3 regions of the Chitinophaga sp. HK235 genome follow, and region 2 is predicted to be linked to each of the others. Evidence: riboswitches for the same ligand, from Rfam matches in the RefSeq annotation. Region 2 holds a riboswitch; each other region holds the start of a gene.

Region 1 (5,265 bases), 3.5 Mb from region 2:
TACTGCTTCCTTGGATTTGGACAGGCCAAAAAGACCTTTCTTTTCAATAGCGCCCCAGTTGATGCCTACACAGATATGCTGCAGTTTGGTGCCATTGCTTTTTTCGAGGTTGATGCGCTGTCCTTTTTGAAGATTAATAGCCATTGTATTGTTGTGTTATTCGTTGTGTTACTGATTAGTTGTATTTGTTCAGATAGTCCTGCAGTCCGCCTTTCATGCCTACGCCTACAGCTTCGAACTTCCATTCGTCGTTGCGTTTGTAGATACGGCCGAATTCCACGGCTGTTTCGATGGAGAAGTCTTCTTCCAGTTCATACTTCAGTATCACTTCGTTGGTAACGGAGTCGAATACACGCACATAGGAGTTTCTTACCTGGCCGAAGTTCTGCCTTCTGGCATCCGCTTCGTGGATGGTTACTACTACGCATATTTCGGTGACACGGGGATCTACCTTAGACAAGTCTATTTTGATCTGTTCGTCGTCGCCGCTGCCTTCACCGGTGAGGTTATCGCCGGTATGTTCTACTGCGCCATCAGGGGAAACGAGGTTGTTGTAAAAGATAAAGTGCTGGTCGGACAGGATCTTTTTGTTTTCTCCCATAACAAAGATGGAAGCGTCCAGGTCGAAGCTGGTGCCGGTAGAAGAGGCGTTGGTGTCCCAGCCCAGTCCGATCGTAAATTTGGGAGCATTAATTGCCTGCCGTTGTCCTTTTTGCAAATTAATTGCCATGTTCTATGCTTTTATGTTTTCTTTGAAATATATAGTTGTTAATATAATGAAGATTCCGTTGATAGGCTTCAATAGTATGATAACTATTGCCTAATGCCATATCGTACAAAAGATGGATGAACTTGTCCGATTGATTCTGCAGGAAAATACAAAATGAATCGAAATCGTAATTGAGAATATATTTTACAATTCTGGTATTGATACAGAAATGTTCATCCTGAATGATTTTTTCCAGGTGGAAGATAGACTTCACAAAATGGTAGTTGAGGAAGTTCTCAATGCTGGGATGTATGCTATGGTTCTGCAATTCAGCGAAATAGAGCAAATACATCTCATTGGTCAGCTGATAGGCTTCCACCATTTTGAGGATCATTCTTTCGTGTCCGCCGGTGATACGGATATCATCGAGGAACAGGATGGTTTTGCCGGCCAGGAATTCCCGGTCTATATGAAAAGAATCGTTACCGATCAGTTTCAGTCGTTGTTCCGCATCCAGTTCACCGTAATCCTCCCGGTAGGTGATGATACGGTGTACTTTGGTTTCCTGCAGTACCGGATGGCCGTTGGCAGCCAGCCACCTGTTGAGCCGGAAAACGAAATGGTTTTTCATGGCGAAGGTGGCGGTAGGGATAAAGGCATAGGGGCTGGACACCACCACCAGTTGTGGGATGGAGCGTCCTGTCAGGTGATGTGCTATAAACCCATCTGCCAGACTGATACCAAATTTTGCGGCTACCGCGTCGTCTCCGAATTTAAAACGGCTGTAGTCGTCCGGACAGAATCCGAAATCGCTGGCATCAGTGATTTTGTGCAATGAATAGGTCTGTTTCATCAGTTCAGTAGACTTGAAATACATTGATTGTTGGAGTTGACCAGTAAGGTATGGATACCTATGGCACTGGCTCCCTGAATGTCTGCTTTCACGTTGTCGCCTATATGAATAATATGCCCGGGAGCCAGTACTTCCCCGTTTCTGGCGCTGGCAATATGCTCCAGCATCAAACGGAAAAACTGCTCATTCGGTTTAGACATCCCCGTTTCATCTGAATATAACTGAAAATCGAGGTAACGGTCCAGTTCCAGTTCCTGCAGCACCCGTCTCAGCGTACGGCCTTTGATGAAGGCCGTGTTGCTCAGCAGGCTGAGTGTACAGCCCTGTCTTTCTTTGAGCGTACGCAATACGTTCATGGTAGCGGAACAATACACCATCGGCAGATATTTCATTACCAGTGATTCCATTTCTCCGTAAAGTGCCTGCAGATCTATCTTCTCAAAATCATACCGGTGGTCATTCATCTCACTGATCACCATCAGGTACAATTCTTCCGCTTCGAGATTGCCACCGGTTTTTTCGTTGATGGCATTCGTCATAAGGTCAATCCTGCGGAAGATCCGGTCGGTTTCTTCCAGCGATTTCTGCTGCTGGTTAAAATGATCAAAAAAAAACCTTGTTCTTTCCTGTTTAAAGGAAGGGTTTGATCTGATCAGTGTTAACCAGAGGTCAAAGGAATAATGATAATAGTTGTTCATCTGTTGTTGATGGCATAAGTAATGGCGGTCATGGAACAGCGTTTAAATCAGGGTTAAACCTATTTTGTTGGTAACATAGCATTCATAAGTTATAAGCTGATCATTGGTCTATGAGCCGGGTTAATATCAAAAAGCCTGCCGGTAATATTTTATGCAACTAATATAACACTTAATCCTACACGAAAATGAAATATTTTCAGGATTAAGATATTGATAATAAACGATTTCTGTCAAAACGACCTGAAATTATCTAGTGCTGCGGCCATTTTGCAGTTGTTTGATCTTTTCGGCCATGGCCTGGTTTTCTCTGGTCAGTGTTTCGATTTTTTTATGTTGTTCGATCATGTACAGAGTCAGCTCTTCTATTTTCTGCAGCAGCCGGGCGCTGATATCGCCCAGGTCCAGCCCTTTATCAGTTACTTCTTTTGCAGAGGGAATGTTGGGCAGATGCTGATTGTCCTGAATGAATTTTTCCACGGCCGGTAATGCAGGCAGCGTGTAGGAAGGGTCAAATACAAAATCAGCCCAGTTGTCCTGGTTCACTTTTACTCTTTTGGTATTGATCATTCCATTCACATTCAGCGTAGAGGGGTGGAGGTTAGTGCCCAGATTGACATTGTTGGCATCATCATACTGAACCATGAGCCCGTCATAGGCCTGTGTGGCTTCTCCGTTCAGATAAAACAGTTCTGAAATGCCTAATTGGCCCTGGGGGCCGCTGCCGGTATAAAAAGTAAATCGGATCTGGGCAAACAAGCCATTTATATCCTTGATGAATTCACCGTTAGCATTGTTAGTCACCTCCGCCAGCGTTACCCAGCCGGGGCCACTTATATCGTAACCTTCAACCTTAAAATGAACAGGAGCCCAGTAGCGGGTTGTCCACCCCACGTAGGCGAGTCGCTGAGTGTTTTGTACTTTAAAACCTTCTATAGTGATCACAGTAGGATTACTCTCCGAAGGGGCGGTGGTATAGGCAGGATCGTACCTTCCATCAAAGAGTTTGTAAAGGTCCAGCTGGTTGCCGCCTGCCTGCGTCACTTTAAAGCGGGTGTTGGCATAAAAGAGCATATTTTTTTCCAATCCTGCGTAGCTATTATTAGCAGGGGGAACGAGTGTTGCAGTTTGGGCGTACAGGGAAACGGGCAACAACAAGGCACAGGCCATCCACATTTTTTTCATTGGTACAGGGTTTAGATTAAAAAAAATCAAGCCCGTAAGATAGTTATTAAATCAGGATTTAAAAAAAGAAGGCGCCGGTTTTTCCAGTGCCTCCTTCGTGTTTCCTGCTTCCCTACGCTGGTATTATCCAGTTCAGGTTATTAGGGTTTCATCTCAGATTTGTTTTCATTCCAAACCACCCCTTTTCAGAAACGCTATTGAAACAGGTAAAAGAACCATGCCGTATCTGCTGGTTTGGCCAAGCTATTGATTCACAATAAAACCATTTGCCGACACAGCCTTTTACTGTAGCATGGATTGCACATTGTGTATCAGGTTTTGCCTGTCCGCTTTCGGTTGAAAGAAGCCTCAAACCCGGTGCAGGCAAGCAGTTGAACAAACAGGTAGATCGTTTGTTTCATGTACAAATACTGTATTATTTCACCTTAAAATCTTTATTATGTCTATCGTAAAAGTGATTGAGGTTATTGCTTCCTCCGAAAAGAGTTTTGATGACGCAATTCAAAATGCGGTGAAAGAAGTGTCCAAAACGGTGCACAATATAGACTCCGTTTATATAAAAGATCTGAAAGTGCATGTAAAAGACGGGAAGCTCTCCACCTATGGGCTGATCTGTAAAGTGTCTTTCAGAGTGGACCATCATTGACAAACAAACAGGGATTGGGCCGGCCAATTGTTCAATCCCTATTTCCACCACATTGAATGAAGCTATTATGAAATCGATGCTGATACTGACCGACTTTTCGGACGCTGCCTTCCGGGCGGCAGAATACGCCAGCAACCTGGCCGACAAACTGCAGGTAGAGCGGATCATCCTTTACCATGCATACCGGACCATTATAGCTGGTTCCGAATTTCCCGTGCCAACACCGAAAATGGATAATCTCGTTTATCTGGAAAACATGGAATCACTGGCGGCTATCCAGGACCAGCTGCGCCTTATGATAGACACAGATATTAAGTATGACCTGCTGGCGGAAGAAGCCTATCTGCCCGATCATCTTAACAAACTCTGTAAAGAGAAGGAGGTAGACCTGGTAGTGATGGGTATTTCAGGGAAGTCGAACCTGGAACATTTTTTTATGGGCAGCAATACTTCCCAGGTGATGAAAACGAGCGAATACCCGGTATTGGTGGTGCCTAAAGATGCTATCGTAGGTAAAGAAATCAAAAGCATCATTTTTTCTACGGACCTCCGGAATATATCAAAATCTTCCGCCCAACAGCTGTATCACTTCCTGGACCTGTTTAAGCCGGAAGTGCATGTAGTAAATGTGGAACCTGTTTCCGGAGAAAAGTATTCCCCGGAAACAAAAGAGCAGATCTCCCAGCTGCATGACCTGCTGGAGCAATACAATCCCACCTTCCATTATATGAACGGTACCAATGTCGTGGAAGGCGTGCTTGAGTTTTCAAGGGAGAATCATGCTTCCCTGATTGTGACGGTCCCGAAGAAACATTCATTTATCTCTTCCATTTTTCACAAGAGTATATCGAAGGAGCTTGCTTATAATTCGCAGGTACCTTTGTTGTCGATACCGGCGTTGCCGGAATGATTATTTTACTGTGTTAACGACCCCTTTGAAATAGCCAACAGATTCTGCGATACCGGGCAGCGGGTCTGTCATGTTTTTCTCGTATTCTATGCTGCAGATGCCTTTATATTTGATTTTTTCCAATGCGCTTGCCAGCTGATCGAAGCGGATGACACCTCTGCCTATTTCGGTGGCTTTACCATCTTTGGACGCCTGTGTCACATCTTTGAGATGAAGATCGAATACCCGTTCCTTATAGGCCAGGACTGCTTTGGCGGGATCTTCGCC
Region 2 (5,265 bases):
CTCCAGGTCTTCATTTACCTTTTGTTTACGTCTGATACCGGCGGTATCGATGAGGATAAAATCCTTTTGGTACATGTTGTACCGGGTATGGATGGTATCGCGGGTAGTACCGGCGATATCGGATACGATGTTACGGTCTGCACCCACGAGGGCGTTGAGCAGGGAAGATTTACCCACATTAGGCTGGCCAATGATCGCAATTTTAGGGATATTGGATTCCAGGTTGGGGTCTTCCATATCATCGGTGATATTGGTTACGATATCATCGAGCAGTTCACCGGTACCGCTTCCACTCATAGAAGAGAGGAAGAAGGTTTTATCGAAGCCAAGGCTGTAGAACTCAGTGGCTTCCAGCTGACGCTGGCCGTTATCCACTTTATTGACAACCAGGTATACCGGTTTGGAAGTACGGCGCAGGAGATTGGCCACATCGGAATCGAGATCGGTGATGCCGGTTGATACATCGGTCATGAATATCAGCACGTTTGCTTCATCCATGGCCACTTTGGCCTGTTTACGGATTTCCCGTTCAAATACATCATCACTGTTGGATACAAACCCGCCGGTATCGATCACGTTGAAAGATTTGCCGTTCCAGTCCGCAATACCATATTGACGATCACGCGTTACACCGCTCTGATCGTCTACGATAGCTCTGCGCTGTTCCAGTAAACGGTTGAACAACGTTGATTTGCCCACGTTCGGGCGGCCCACTATAGCTACTGTAAATCCAGCCATTGTATATTACTATTACTATTTTTAAAAATTGTGCACAACGGAATTAATATCCGTATTCTTTCAGGAAGAGATCGTTGTCTCTCCATTTACCACGTACCTTAACGAACAGTTCGAGGAACACCTTACGTTCGATGAATTGCTCGATTTCTTTTCTGGCCTGTGTTCCCAGCTCACGGATCGATTTACCTCCTTCTCCAAGAATGATGCCTTTCTGCGTATCACGGGTAACGATGATCTCTGCCGTTATTTTAGTCAGTGTTTCCTTTTCCTGGAACTGAGTGACGATTACGGTAGTATGGTAAGGGATTTCTTCTTCAAACAACTGGAAGATTTTTTCCCGTATCATTTCTGCCACCAGAAAACGTGTAGACTTGTCCGTGAGGGTATCGTCCGGGTAAAAAGGGTTCCCTTCCGGGAGCATGGCAACGATTTCCTTCATCAGTTCGGGGAGTCCTTTTTTCTGTCTGGCAGAGATAGCTACTACCGCTTTGGCTTTTCCCCATGCTTTAACCCGTTCGAGCAGTGCGTCCATGTCTGCTTTAACGAGGTTATCCATTTTGTTGATGATGAGGATAGCCGGTACTTTGAGCCGTAAGGATTCGAACAGTTCGAGGTTTTCTTCCAGCGAGTCTTTTGCGTCCATGATCAGTAAAGCCACGTCAGCATCTTCCAGGGCTGATTTCACCGCACTCATCATTTTTTCGTGCAGTTTATATTTCGGGTCGATGATACCAGGGGTATCGGAGAATACGATCTGGTAGCCCGGCTCTGTCAATACGCCTGTGATACGATGTCTGGTGGTTTGCACCTTGGGGGATATGATAGCCAGCTTTTCACCGATGATGGCGTTGAGCAAGGTACTTTTTCCCGCATTGGGCTTACCGAATATGTTTACAAAACCTGCTTTGTGCATGATGATCTTATGAAGGCTGTGATGCATTCCACAGCTCAAACTTACGGAAATAAAAAAAGCCGAATTTCTTCGGCTCTTTCTGGTCTCTTTACCAGCGCTGATGCGCTCTTTGTAGCGAGGAGCGGATTCGAACCACTGACCTTCGGGTTATGAGCCCGACGAGCTACCTCTGCTCTACCTCGCAATGAGGGTGCAAAGATAGAATTATTTTCATTCACACCAAATCTTTTTAAAAAAAAATTAAAAAAGGGGGTGTTGGGGTAATATTTCTGAGGGGTAAAAATGAAAGCAATCCGCCAGGGCACTATATCCTGTGGCCAATAGATTCTACTAAAAATTATTATATACAACTAACAACACATACATACTAAAAGATATGATATGGTGAATGGGAGCAATAACCTTATCGGAAAAGAAGCTGTCTCCATTACCAGAGACAGCCCTTCCTGTTGGAATGCATGTTTTATTTAGAAGGGCAGATCGTCGGCGGGTTGTTCTTCCACAAGCTCCTGCTCGGGAACAGCCGGAACTTCAGGCATGATCGTGCGGCGTTTTTCATCATCCTTACGGCTAAGCAGCTGCAGCTGGAAAACCCGGAGCCGGAGTGCTCCCGCAGGATTGTTGTTTTTAGTGATGTAACCTTCCGATTTGGGCGCTCCTTCCACAAATACCAGCACACCCTGGTTCAGATAAGGTGCCAGTCCTTCCCTGTTCCACAAAGAGCAGTCCACCCAGGTGGTCCGTTCTTCCAGCACGCCGGCGTGGTTTCTGAAACGCTCATTCACCGCCACCGGAAAATTAAGCACCACATTGCCGTTCACTTCCTTCCTGACTACATCCCGGCCCAAATGGCCGATTAACTGAAGTTTGATCATCTGATAAAGATTTAATGGTTAAAAATTTATACAAGATGATTGAGAGAAGTGCAGCAGGAAAATACATCATTTTTTCCGTTTTCACGCCAGCGGCTACACACACCTGTCAACAAAAAACAATTTTATGTTTTTATTAACCTATCTTTGCAGCTTAGCAAGGAATCAACAACTCCTTCGCCATTTATGGGGTGCCTTACTTTTCAGGCTGAGATCACACCCACAGAACCTGGACCAGGTAATGCTGGTTAGGAAATTGAAAACAGAAAACAGACATATTTAAAAATGAAACAGCTTATGTTGCTGGTGCTGCTGTCTATAGCAGGCACTTTACAGGCACAATCCCTGCTGACGGGTACCGTTACCAGTAAAACCAATGGTAAACCGCTGGAAGGTGTTACCATCTCTATCAACCAAACAGGCACCTTAACAGATCAAAAAGGCCGTTACAGCATTCATCTCCCTAAAAAAGGAAATTATACGCTTCAGGTAAGTTATATCGGTTACAAATCCTACAACACCACCCTGCAGGCTTCCAACAGCACACAGGTGGCAGATATCGCACTGGAAGAAACCGGCCTTCTTGTGAAACCGGTAGAGATCAGCAGTCTCCGCGCCGGTAAAAACGCTCCGTTTGTGAACAGCACTTTATCTGCTGCCGATATCAAAAAGGCCAACCTCGGACAAGACCTGCCCATACTGCTGGACCAACAACCCGGCGTAGTCACCAGCTCCGACGCCGGTACCGGTATCGGCTATACGGGCATGCGCGTACGTGGCTCCGACATCACCCGCATCAACGTTACCGTTAACGGTATACCTGTCAACGATGCGGAATCACAAGGTACTTTCTTCGTGAACATGCCTGATTTTGCCTCCTCCGTGAGCAGCATAGAATTGCAACGCGGTGTAGGTACCTCCACCAACGGAGCCGCCGCCTTCGGGGCCACGCTCAACCTCAGCACCAACGAATTCCGTGAAAAAGCATATGGTGAAATCAATAGCAGCTTCGGCTCCTTCAACAGCTGGAAAAATACTGTCAAAGTAGGTTCCGGCCTTATCAACGACCACTTCACCATCGACGCACGCCTGTCTAAAATCACCTCCGACGGATATATAGACCGCGCCACCTCTGACCTGCGCTCCTTCTATACTTCCGCCGCGTACATCTCCAAAAAGACAGCGCTGCGCCTCAACATCTTCTCCGGCAAAGAAAAAACATACCAGGCCTGGAACGGCGTACCAAAGGCATTCCTGGACTCCGCCAGGACATATAACTCTGCCGGCACCGCAAAACCCGGTACTCCCTACAACAACGAAACTGACAACTACCAACAGGACCACTATCAGCTGTTCCTCAATCAGGAAATAAATTCCGGTCTCAACTTCAACGTAGCCCTGCACCTCACCCGTGGCCGCGGCTACTACGAACAATATAGAGCCAACAGTGCACTCTCTGATTACGGTCTGCCTCCCTTCGAAATCAACGGCACCCCAGTTACCAGCACCGACCTGGTACGTCAGCTCTGGCTCGACAACTACTTCTACGGCAGCGTCTTCTCTGTGAACCGTACCGGCAACAAATTCAACTGGAGCCTCGGCGGCGGCTGGAACCGCTATACCGGTGATCACTACGGTAAAGTCATCTGGGCTAAAGTCGGCATAGACAAAGACCATGAATACTACCGCTACCCCGCCGACAAAAACGATTTCAACATCTACTGGAAAGGAGAATACAAAATCACTGAAGCACTGCGTCTCTTCGCCGATCTGCAGTACCGCAACATCGCCTACAACATGAACGGCTTTGAAGCCGCACCGGAATATATGGCGCATGTCTACTATAACTTCTTTAATCCTAAGGCTGGCATCTCTTATCTGCTCAGTCCCGCCAGCCGGGTGTTTGCCTCCATCGCCGTGGCGCATAAAGAACCTAATCGTGTTGACTTCGAATCCAACTACGGCGTAACACAGCCTAAACCCGAAGTACTCCGCGACCTCGAAGCCGGTTACTCCTGGAGCAACAGCATCGCCTCCCTCCAGGCCAACGTATACTACATGAACTATAAAAACCAGCTCGTACAAACCGGTATGCTCACCGATGTAGGTGCTTATGTTCGTACCAACATACCTAAGAGTTATCGTGCAGGCGTGGAAGTGAGTGGTAACGTTAAACTGAGCAATATCTTCTCCATCGCTGCCAACGCAGCTTTCAGCCAGAATAAAGTACTGGACTACAATGCTATCTCCTACGACAGCAATGCTGTAGCCCACACTGAGACATATAAGAAAACAAACATCTCCTTCTCCCCTTCCTTCGTAGGTGGATACACACTGACTGCCCGTCCGCTGAAAGGTCTCACCATAGACCTGATCGGCAAATACGTCAGCCGTCAGTATCTGGCTAATACTTCCAGCAACGATGCCAGTCTCGATCCTTATTACGTAAGCAACCTTCGTTTCAACTACGTAGTACCGCAACCGTTATTCCGCGAACTGGGACTGCAACTTATGCTCAACAATATCTTCAATAAAAAATATGAGCCTAACGGAAGCACCTACAGTGCTTATGATCTGAAGCAGAACAAGGTAGTGTATGATACTTACTACTACCCCATGGCAGGGTTTAATTGTTTTGTGGGAGTGAGTGTAGGGTTTTAGGATAAACTGTAAATATTAACGGCCGCCTTGTACAAAGGCGGCCGTCGATATTTTAACCGGGTCCAATTTGAGTCAGCCCCT
Region 3 (5,265 bases), 1.5 Mb from region 2:
TGCCCCGTTTCCACTTCCGTAACAACAAGTACCGTCATGCCGGTACGAATCTGTTCTTTACACTCACCACCCTCGTCATCAACACTGCCTGCGCCTTCCTGATCGTCAAAGCCTCCCTGTGGACCAGCAGCACCCACTTCGGACTCCTGTACTGGCTCCATCTCCCCCTATGGCTCCATACCATACTGGCCCTCCTGATGCTCGACCTGATAGGCGCTTACCTGATCCATCTCGTACAACATAAAGCCGCCTGGATGTGGCAGTTCCATAAAATACACCATATAGACACCCAGATTGACGCTACCACCGCGCTGCGCCATCATCCGGTAGAAAGTATCTTCCGGGTAGCCGCCCTCTTTGTGGCCATCATCACCATGGGAGTACCCTTCTGGATGGTGATGTTTTACCAGACCCTGTCCGCATTTATGTCGCAGTTCAATCATGCCAACATACGGCTGCCCAAAGTACTCGATGATATCCTCAGCTGGGTGATCGTGTCACCCGACATGCATAAGGTGCATCATAGCCATTACCAACCGGAAACAGACTCCAATTATGCCAATATTTTCTCTATATGGGATCGCCTTTTCGGCACCTTTAAAGCAGTTCCCGATACTACCTCCATCCGTTACGGACTGGATGAATATACGGATAACCGTTACCAGGAAGTAGGCCCACTGCTCAAAGTGCCCTGGGAACACCCTGTAACTGACAAAGACAAGGTAAGTGGAGTAAGCAGTAACCTATAATTGTACGATTTTTCTTCATCTGTTCATTAAATCCGAATATATATGCAACACTCAACCACACTCACAAAAACAACCTGCATTGCTGCACTGGTAATCGGCGTTATCGCCGCAGCATTTGCCTTTACTACCAAAACGCCCGCCTATGCCGTTACATCCGGTGTTGTAGCTGGCATACTCGGTCTTATTTCCCTCTTTATCGGCAGAAAAAACATCGATGATATGCAGCTCGCCGCCGCCGGCATCTTCATGTCGGTAGTAGCCTGCCTGGTAGGACTGTGGCAGATTTATAGCTGAGTAGGTTTATTGGCGACGACGGTACCTGTCCGTATAGCCCTCAGCAGCTTTTATAGGAAACAATACCAACGATGTATCTGACAACTCCCTGATAATAGTGGTGTCCACAATGGCAGCAGTATCCTTTACTCCCTCCGAATGGCTCCACAATAACAGTGTGTCGTTATTCAGCGCCCATTTTTCATATATCAGCGTGTACATGTTAATAGAGCGGGCTGTCCCGTTACTGCGCAGTTGAAATCCCTGCATTTCCTTATCCAGGCCCGCTACGGGCTGTATCCATTTCCCTATGAGCTTAGCTGCATCAATATGCAGTGTATCAGTTACAGCAGCGATGCTGTCGGTAACGCCGGCATTGCTGCTATCTGTTATAACTATCAGGCTGCTGTCATGAGCTACCTCTTCCGGTGCCCTGCCGGCTTTCTGCTTACAGGCAATTAATAACAATAAAAATGGCAATAGTGACGGTAACTGTTTCCTTAGCATGAAACTAAATTACGAATTACGACTATATACAACCCATATTTTTTGCCCACTCCAAACCAGCAGCCCTCGCAGAAAAATAATATTCCCTCTCCATTATCATTTTTTCTTTTACTTTTACAATCACTTTAGGGGTGTTTATCCTGAACAGGGATAAGCTGAGATGATACCCTCAGTACCTGAAGCAGTTCATACTGCCGTAGGGAAAAGTAACTGAACTTTCTCATCTTCCACATCCTTAAAGTTTATTGTTTCACTTAAATTCCAACACGCATGGAAGTCCTTGTAAACAATAAACTTTATGCGGTGCAGCAAGGGATAACTATTGCTGCCCTATTACAGTTTATTCAACTCTCTGCTCAAAAAGGTATCGCTATCGCGGTCAACAATCAGGTGGTCCCCAAAAACAACTGGGACCAGCAACCATTACAAAACGCCGATAGTATAACCATTATCCGCGCCACGCAGGGCGGATAAAACCTGTATTAATTTTTCTTCGTTTACCCTTTTCCGTTATATCAAACGGAAGCGCGATTCCCATGTCCAAAAATTCTTACATCATGCAACAAAAACCCGCGGCCATCAGCCGTACTCCCTTCCCCGCTTCAGAAAAAATCTATGTTAGCGGAACGATCCACCCCGTAAAGGTGGCTATGAGAAAGATAACCTTAACGGATACACGCACTAATGGCCGCAATGGCACCGCCAGCCCTAATGAACCTGTGATCGTATACGATACCAGCGGTCCCTACACCGACCCCGCCATTAACATCGACGTTACCCGCGGACTACCCCGACTGCGCGAATCATGGATCAGCAGCAGGGGAGATGTGGAACAGCTGCAGCAATACACCAGTCCCTACGTCAGACAACTGCAGCAACAAGGCGATAACATGCCACAAATGAGCATCAGCGCCAAACCACTCCGCGCACTTCCCGGAAAAAATGTGACACAGTTGTATTATGCGCAACAAGGCATCATCACCCCCGAAATGGAATATATCGCTATCCGCGAAAATCAATACGCAGACAAACTCTTCCGGGAAAACGACCCGCTCTGGCATCAGCATCCGGGCAATAGCATGGGCGCCCATATTCCCAAACTCATCACACCCGAATTTGTAAGACAGGAAGTGGCCGCCGGACGCGCCATCATACCCGCCAACATCAACCACCCGGAAAGTGAACCCATGATCATTGGCCGTAACTTTCTCGTAAAAATAAACGCCAACATTGGCAACTCCGCCGTGACCTCCAGCATAGAGGAGGAAGTGGAAAAAGCCGTATGGTCCTGCCGCTGGGGTACCGATACCATCATGGACCTCAGCACCGGTAAAAACATTCACGAAACAAGAGAGTGGATCATCCGCAATTCCCCGGTGCCCATTGGTACAGTACCTATCTACCAGGCGCTCGAAAAAGTGAACGGTAAAGCAGAAGACCTTACCTGGGAAATCTTCCGCGACACCCTTATCGAACAGGCAGAACAAGGTGTAGACTACTTCACCATTCATGCAGGTGTATTACTTCGTTATATACCGCTGACGGCTAAACGAACAACAGGCATAGTATCCCGTGGCGGCTCTATCATGGCTAAATGGTGTCTGGCTCACCACAAGGAAAACTTCCTCTATACCCACTTTGAAGAGATCTGTGAAATCATGAAAGCCCACGACGTTTCTTTCTCACTGGGTGATGGTCTTCGTCCCGGCAGTATCGCCGATGCCAACGATGCCGCCCAGTTTGCAGAACTCGAAACATTGGGAGAGCTCACCAAAATAGCCTGGAAACATCAGGTGCAGGTAATGATAGAAGGTCCGGGTCACGTGCCCATGCATCTTATCAAAGAAAACATGGACAAACAGCTGCAACACTGCCATGAAGCACCCTTCTACACACTTGGTCCTCTCACTACGGATATCGCTCCCGGCTACGATCATATCACTTCCGGCATAGGAGCCGCCATGATAGGGTGGTTTGGTACCGCCATGCTGTGTTATGTTACGCCCAAGGAACACCTGGGCCTACCAAACAAGGAAGATGTACGGCAAGGTGTTATCACCTACAAAATCGCGGCACATGCTGCCGATCTCGCCAAAGGCCATCCTGGTGCACAACACCGCGACAACGCCCTCAGCAAGGCCCGTTTTGAATTCCGCTGGGAAGACCAGTTCAACCTTTCCCTGGATCCGGAAACAGCCCGCTCTTTCCATGACGAAACGCTGCCTGCAGAAGGCGCCAAAATCGCCCATTTCTGCTCCATGTGCGGCCCTCACTTCTGCTCTATGAAAATTACCCAGGAAGTACGTGACTTCGCTGCCAAACAGGGACTCGATGAAACAACAGCACTGGAAGCCGGCATGACAGAGCAATCAAAAGCATTTACGGCTCAAGGTGGCGAGATATATCAATAAAAAACACATCCGTATGATCTGGATCATCACCTCACCAGAACGCATATACGAAGAAGAAAAAATAATCGCGGACCTGCTGCAGGCAGGAGCCCATCGTATCCTGCTACGAAAGCCAAGCTGGCAACCGAGGGAATACATGGCCTTGCTGGACAAAACAGACCCATCCTGTTATGCTCGCATCATTGTCCGCGATAACTTTCAGGTATGTCAGCGGTTTCCGGTGGGAGGCCTCCACCTAAGTGGTAAAGTACGGGAAAGCATGAACTGCAGAGAGTTACAGCTTTGTCTGCAACGCTACAGGAATTGCAGCACAGGTATCCATGATATGGCAGACATCACTTCCATGGCACCACAGTTTACCACACTGCTGTTAAGCCCCGTATTTGACAGCATATCCAAAGCAGGCTACAATGGCCGCTTTGCACAACCCCTTCCCGATAAAAAGGGAAGGCAGGTGTTAGGCATGGGAGGCATCGATGCCAGCAACATCAGCAGGTTAAAAGACTGGCATTATGATGGCGCCGCCCTGCTGGGCGCTATCTGGCAACAACCGGAACAGGCGGTCAACAATTATCAGCGTATTCAGGCACAATGGAACAGCAACGACCATCCGTAATGAGCTTTGCAGGCCTCGACCCCAGCGGTGGAGCCGGCCTGCTGGCAGATATCAAAACATTTGAACAGCACCGCGTGTACGGACTGGGCGTATGTACCGCCCTCACCGTGCAAACAGCCAGCGACTTCATTTCGGTGGAGTGGTTGTCGCTGCCCTGTATCCTGGCGCAGGCCAGACCTTTGCTGGCCACCAACAGCATCCGCTATTGCAAAATCGGTATCATGGCCGATGTATACGGTATGCTGGAACTGGTGCGCACGGTCAAACACCTGTCGCCCGGCATCCATATCATCCTCGACCCGGTGCTCAAAGCCTCCGCCGGACATACTTTCCACGGAAGCATCCAGCACCAGGCCTGGCAGGAACTGCTATCTGAACTGTACCTTCTTACACCCAATTATCACGAGGCCACACTACTGGCTGGCATGACCGATGGAGAAGAAGCTGCACAACAACTCGCGGTCCAGTGTGCCGTACTGCTGAAAGGAGGACATCATGAGGGTAGACCCGGCACAGACACGCTTTACAGCGGAGACGACGTATATACGTTCCCTGCAGGTCCTGGTCCGGTGTATCCCAAACACGGCTCCGGCTGTGTGTTGTCTGCCGCCATTACCGCCTGTCTGGCCCAGGGTCAATCACTACCGGATGCCTGTACTAACGGAAAAGTATACACGGAAAAATTATTAGCAAGTCATGTTTCTCTAAC

What was found. Region 2 has a riboswitch for thiamine pyrophosphate ahead of KD145_RS26010 (TonB-dependent receptor). Riboswitches for the same ligand answer to the same signal wherever they lie in the genome.
Region 1: linked by a shared signal. The riboswitch ahead of KD145_RS06365 (hypothetical protein) and the one ahead of KD145_RS26010 (TonB-dependent receptor) in region 2 are both predicted to bind thiamine pyrophosphate.
Region 3: linked by a shared signal. The riboswitch ahead of thiS (sulfur carrier protein ThiS) and the one ahead of KD145_RS26010 (TonB-dependent receptor) in region 2 are both predicted to bind thiamine pyrophosphate.

What each region holds. Positions count from the first base shown of each region.
Region 1 is NZ_CP073766.1:2,005,228-2,010,492, reverse strand. Features, by position in the region: gene KD145_RS06385 (TerD family protein) at 1-144, opposite strand, end outside; gene KD145_RS06380 (TerD family protein) at 176-730, opposite strand; gene KD145_RS06375 (phosphoribosyltransferase family protein) at 720-1,586, opposite strand; gene KD145_RS06370 (HAD family hydrolase) at 1,562-2,260, opposite strand; gene KD145_RS06365 (hypothetical protein) at 2,507-3,442, opposite strand; TPP riboswitch at 3,535-3,636, opposite strand; gene KD145_RS06360 (dodecin family protein) at 3,882-4,088, shown strand; gene KD145_RS06355 (universal stress protein) at 4,156-4,998, shown strand; gene KD145_RS06350 (sugar phosphate isomerase/epimerase) at 4,999-5,265, opposite strand, start outside.
Region 2 is NZ_CP073766.1:6,805,150-6,810,414, reverse strand. Features, by position in the region: gene der (ribosome biogenesis GTPase Der) at 1-738, opposite strand, end outside; gene era (GTPase Era) at 782-1,651, opposite strand; tRNA gene KD145_RS26020 (tRNA-Met) at 1,764-1,835, opposite strand; gene KD145_RS26015 (single-stranded DNA-binding protein) at 2,119-2,526, opposite strand; TPP riboswitch at 2,701-2,796, shown strand; gene KD145_RS26010 (TonB-dependent receptor) at 2,809-5,184, shown strand; gene KD145_RS26005 (hypothetical protein) at 5,237-5,265, opposite strand, start outside.
Region 3 is NZ_CP073766.1:5,315,987-5,321,251, reverse strand. Features, by position in the region: gene KD145_RS19985 (sterol desaturase family protein) at 1-749, shown strand, start outside; gene KD145_RS19980 (hypothetical protein) at 792-1,043, shown strand; gene KD145_RS19975 (lipocalin family protein) at 1,050-1,529, opposite strand; TPP riboswitch at 1,647-1,749, shown strand; gene thiS (sulfur carrier protein ThiS) at 1,800-2,003, shown strand; gene thiC (phosphomethylpyrimidine synthase ThiC) at 2,087-3,940, shown strand; gene KD145_RS19960 (thiamine phosphate synthase) at 3,954-4,556, shown strand; gene KD145_RS19955 (hydroxymethylpyrimidine/phosphomethylpyrimidine kinase) at 4,532-5,265, shown strand, end outside.